DNA from 2 places in the Paenibacillus sp. FSL H8-0034 genome. Region 1 is predicted to be linked to the other one. Evidence: a T-box and tRNA genes for the amino acid it is inferred to sense, from the RefSeq annotation. Region 1 holds a T-box; the other holds one or more tRNA genes.
What was found. The T-box of region 1 lies ahead of NST47_RS21215 (glutamine--tRNA ligase/YqeY domain fusion protein). A T-box ahead of a tRNA ligase gene usually reads a tRNA of that ligase, here a tRNA-Gln.

Region 1 (2,182 bases):
AAGCAACCAACTTTAATTGTTGGTGGAACAGGCAAGACCGATCGTCGTGTGGATGAGAGGCTGAAGCTTGGTTTGCCTGCAAGGATTGGTTCCCGTTCTGGCGACCCGGTCTTCAATGGGGAGAACCCACATACGACGGCGTCCAGCGGGCCTTGGGAAGGGCACCCCTGGGTTTTGCCGACTACGCTCGAAATGCAAGCCGCTACAGGGGTGTGGGGAGGTTCGAGATGAGCGACCGGATCATCAATAGCCTGACCTTGTTCTCGACTGTAGGCTCTGGATTGATAGCAGGAATATTTTTTGCTTTTTCAGTATTTGTAATGACTGCCCTCGTCCGACTCCCACCGGCGCAAGGTATTGCCGCTATGCAATCCATCAATATCGTTATACTCAACCCACTATTTGGCTTCGTATTTGGAGGGACGGCCTTAGCGTGTGGAGTCCTGGCGATCACCTCCTGCTTCAAATGGGGCGAAGCCGGTATGATGTATCTGCTTGTCGGCAGCATATTCTATCTCATTGGCTCCTTTCTGGTAACCATCGTGTTCAACGTTCCGCTGAACGACGCACTGGCCGCAGTAGACCCTGGCAGTGCCCAAGGCGCCGATCTATGGATTCGTTACAACGCTAATTGGACGGCTTGGAACCACGTACGGACCGTCGCTTCCTTGGCGGCACTGATATCGTTTATGATGGCATTCCGACAGATCGGCTAGCTTTAGGGAATTCAGATAACAAATTGCGCATTGTTGACTCATTACGTATAATGGTTTACACAAAAGGTAATGATTTGATATCATAAAAGGAATATTCAAAAGCGATGATGAGATGAGTAAGGGAAAATGTTCTTGCACAGAGAGCTCCGGCAGTTGAAAAGGAGTCAAGAGCTTGTCCCCGAAACAAGCCTCTGAGCAGTGCGTCGGAACCTTCAATGGGGATGGCGTGACGGGAGCTCCCGTTATAGAGCTAAAGTATAAGCATGGTCTGCAATGCCGTACTTGATGAGGTTAATATGGCGACATATTAATGAAGCTGGGGTGGTACCGCGAAAATTTCGTCCCCGAGACATAAAACTTGTCTTGGAGGTGAAGTTTTTTTGTTGATTGTCCACTTATCACGTTCATTAGGAGGAGTCCATATTGGCTAACGGGAACGAGCATCAAACTGAAAACTTTTTGTTTAGACTGATTACTGAGGAGCTTGAGGAGGGTACATTCGGAAGGGAGATGTGTACACGATTTCCTCCCGAGCCTAACGGCTATCTTCATATCGGAAGCGCCTACGCCATACACACGAATTATACGATTGCCGATAGATTTAACGGAACCTTTCATTTGCGGTTCGACGACACGAACCCTCTTAAGGAGAACATCGAGTATGTGAACGCGATTATAGAGGATATCCAATGGCTTGGTTACGATCCGGGCGATCATATCTATTATGGCTCGGATTATTCAGATGAAATATATAACGCTGCAGTTACCTTGATCAGGCAAGGGAAGGCTTATATCTGTGATTTGACGCCAGAGGAAGTGTCAGAGTTTCGCGGAACCTTGACGGAGCCGGGCAGAAACAGTCCGTATAGAGACCGTTCAATTGAAGAGAATCTGGAGCTTCTTGCGAAAATGAAGCAAGGGGACTATCCGGCTTCCTCCAAGATTGTTCGCGCCAAAATCGATATGGCATCGCCCAATATCAACCTGCGTGATCCTGTTATTTACCGTATACTCCATGCTGAGCATTACCGAACAGGAAATGACTGGTGCATCTATCCAATGTATGATTTTGCCCATCCTATACAAGACGCGATTGAGGGTATCACGTATTCCTTATGCTCCATTGAATTCAAAGACCATCGCCCCTTGTACGACTGGGTTCTCAGGGAGCTTGAAGTTCCCGAGCCTCCGCGGCAAAGAGAATTCGGTCGGTTGAGTCTAACGGGTGTCGTAACAAGTAAACGGTTTTTGAGGCAGCTGGTTGAAGGCAATTACGTAGATGGTTGGGATGATCCCAGATTGCCTACGCTCCGCGGCTTAAGAAGAAGGGGCTTCACTCCGGAAAGCATACGCAGCTTCATCGAGGAAATTGGCAGTATCCGAACTCAGAGCACGGTAGACATTTCGCTGCTGGACCACTGCCTCAGGCAGGATCTCAAACCGAAAACGATTAGCGTCATGGCCGT
Region 2 (2,182 bases), 3.3 Mb from region 1:
GATAAGCGCTGAAAGCATCTAAGCGCGAAGCCCCCTCAAGATGAGATTTCCCAATTAGTAAGACCCCTTATAGACGATGAGGTAGATAGGTTCGGGGTGGAAGTGCCGCAAGGTATGGAGCTGACGAATACTAATCGGTCGAGGGCTTATCCAAGAAAGAGTCTTGCAAGCGAAAGCGAGTGAGACGCGCTGCTCAAGCGTAAAGTGTAAGTTTCGGATCTAGTTTTCAGGGTGCAAACCTTGATGCTTACGTAGTCAGCTTTCTATGAAAGCTCTTAGTTTGGTGATGATGGCGAAGGGGAACCACGCGTTCCCATCTCGAACACGACCGTTAAGCCCTTCAGCGCCAATGGTACTTGAACCGCAGGGTTCTGGGAGAGTAGGACGTTGCCAAGCTAACCTACATAGGTTTATATGATTAAATGTTTTAAATTAGTTCGGCCCGTTGGTCAAGTGGTTAAGACACCTCCCTTTCACGGAGGTAACAGGGGTTCGAGTCCCCTACGGGTCACCAAAGCAAGGGCGCTTAGCTCAGCTGGGAGAGCATCTGCCTTACAAGCAGAGGGTCGGCGGTTCGATCCCGTCAGCGCCCACCATATATGTATTGATTGACGCGGGGTGGAGCAGCCCGGTAGCTCGTCGGGCTCATAACCCGAAGGCCGCAGGTTCAAATCCTGCCCCCGCAACTTAATAATTTCGAAGATAAGTAAGCTTCGAAAACACTGTGGAGCCGTGGTGTAGTGGCCCAACATGCCTGCCTGTCACGCAGGAGATCGCGGGTTCGAATCCCGTCGGCTCCGCCATTTCCATTAGTAAATATTGAGATTTAATTATTGAATTCATATCCCGTAAGGGTTTATTCGTTTGTTTATAATCCATATATTATGGCGATCGTGGCGAAGTGGTTAACGCATCGGTTTGTGGATCCGACACTCGAGGGTTCAATTCCCTTCGATCGCCCATTTCTAAGATTAACCAAATTGGGGATTAGCCAAGCGGTAAGGCAACGGACTTTGACTCCGTCATCCCTAGGTTCGAATCCTAGATCCCCAGCCATTATTATGAGACATTAGCTCAGTTGGTAGAGCACCTGACTTTTAATCAGGGTGTCGTAGGTTCGAATCCTACATGTCTCACCATTAACACAATGCGCGCGTATGGCGGAATTGGCAGACGCACTAGACTTAGGATCTAGCGGGCGACCGTGGGGGTTCAAGTCCCTCTACGCGCATCATGTACCAAAGGATTCCTGATTACTCCTATCTCTTATGGGTATGCATAATCAGGAAGTAAGCTGACAACGGTTCTCTACCGTGTCAGCTTTTTTTATTTTCTTCAAGTTTCCTATCAATAAAAGATGCGAAAATTGAAATAAAATGTAAAATAATGTAAATTAAATCAATCTGTTTATATGAATTTCCTATGACTTTTATAGGCATTTAGTTGAGTGTGGTGTACAATGACTACGAATAGATGGTTCATACTGCCAAAGTATAGAGGTGAATGTGGGGAGAAAAAGACTTAAGTACATGGAAAGTCGGAACTAGATTATGAAAGCGATTGTAAATGTCTTAGCGAGTGCCAAGAGGATATTTTATAAGAAGGAGTTCAATGCTGTGGAGACAATACTCAAACTGCTTCAACGGTTCAGTCACGGATGTAGATGGTTCCAATTAAAAAACCATAAGATTGAGATGAAATTGCTTCTAACGTACCCTTTGCTCATCATTGTCTCTATTACTGTGGTCAGTGTATTTGCCATATATTTTAGCATGTTCCTGTTTCGCGAAAAGTCCCAAGATAACTTTCAAAATGTTTTGAAGCAAATCAGCTATAACATGGATACGCAGCTGAAACAGCAGGACTTGGATACATATCTGTTTATTCAGGATCTGAAGGTGAAACGTTTTTTTGATTCCAGCAACATGGCGGATTCACCAGAATCTGTACAGCTCAAAATTGATTTGCGTAACTTGTTAACGAACTACTTGCTATCTCATTCCAATATCGAAAGAATCGTTCTTATTAACAACCATGATGAGATCGTAAGTAATACCGATGAACCGATTCCGCTCTCTTTGGCTGATTATCATCAAGCAGCAGCACGTGGTGACGGTAAAATGGTATGGATGAAAACGCAGATCTGGCCTGAAAACAAGGTAGTCATTCCTGTATTGAGGCA

Region 2: it encodes a tRNA-Gln, which carries the amino acid that the T-box ahead of NST47_RS21215 (glutamine--tRNA ligase/YqeY domain fusion protein) is inferred to sense. The anticodon was not compared.

What each region holds. Positions count from the first base shown of each region.
Region 1 covers NZ_JBBOBS010000001.1:4,703,125-4,705,306, reverse strand. The annotation lists gene NST47_RS21225 (hypothetical protein) at 1-231, shown strand, start outside; gene NST47_RS21220 (anthrone oxygenase family protein) at 228-716, shown strand; T-box leader at 812-1,065, shown strand; gene NST47_RS21215 (glutamine--tRNA ligase/YqeY domain fusion protein) at 1,140-2,182, shown strand, end outside.
Region 2 covers NZ_JBBOBS010000001.1:7,972,904-7,975,085, reverse strand. The annotation lists rRNA gene NST47_RS35625 (23S ribosomal RNA) at 1-154, shown strand, start outside; rRNA gene rrf (5S ribosomal RNA) at 280-396, shown strand; tRNA gene NST47_RS35615 (tRNA-Glu) at 440-514, shown strand; tRNA gene NST47_RS35610 (tRNA-Val) at 521-596, shown strand; tRNA gene NST47_RS35605 (tRNA-Met) at 613-686, shown strand; tRNA gene NST47_RS35600 (tRNA-Asp) at 727-803, shown strand; tRNA gene NST47_RS35595 (tRNA-His) at 888-960, shown strand; tRNA gene NST47_RS35590 (tRNA-Gln) at 982-1,056, shown strand; tRNA gene NST47_RS35585 (tRNA-Lys) at 1,064-1,139, shown strand; tRNA gene NST47_RS35580 (tRNA-Leu) at 1,152-1,231, shown strand; gene NST47_RS35575 (sensor histidine kinase) at 1,695-2,182, shown strand, end outside.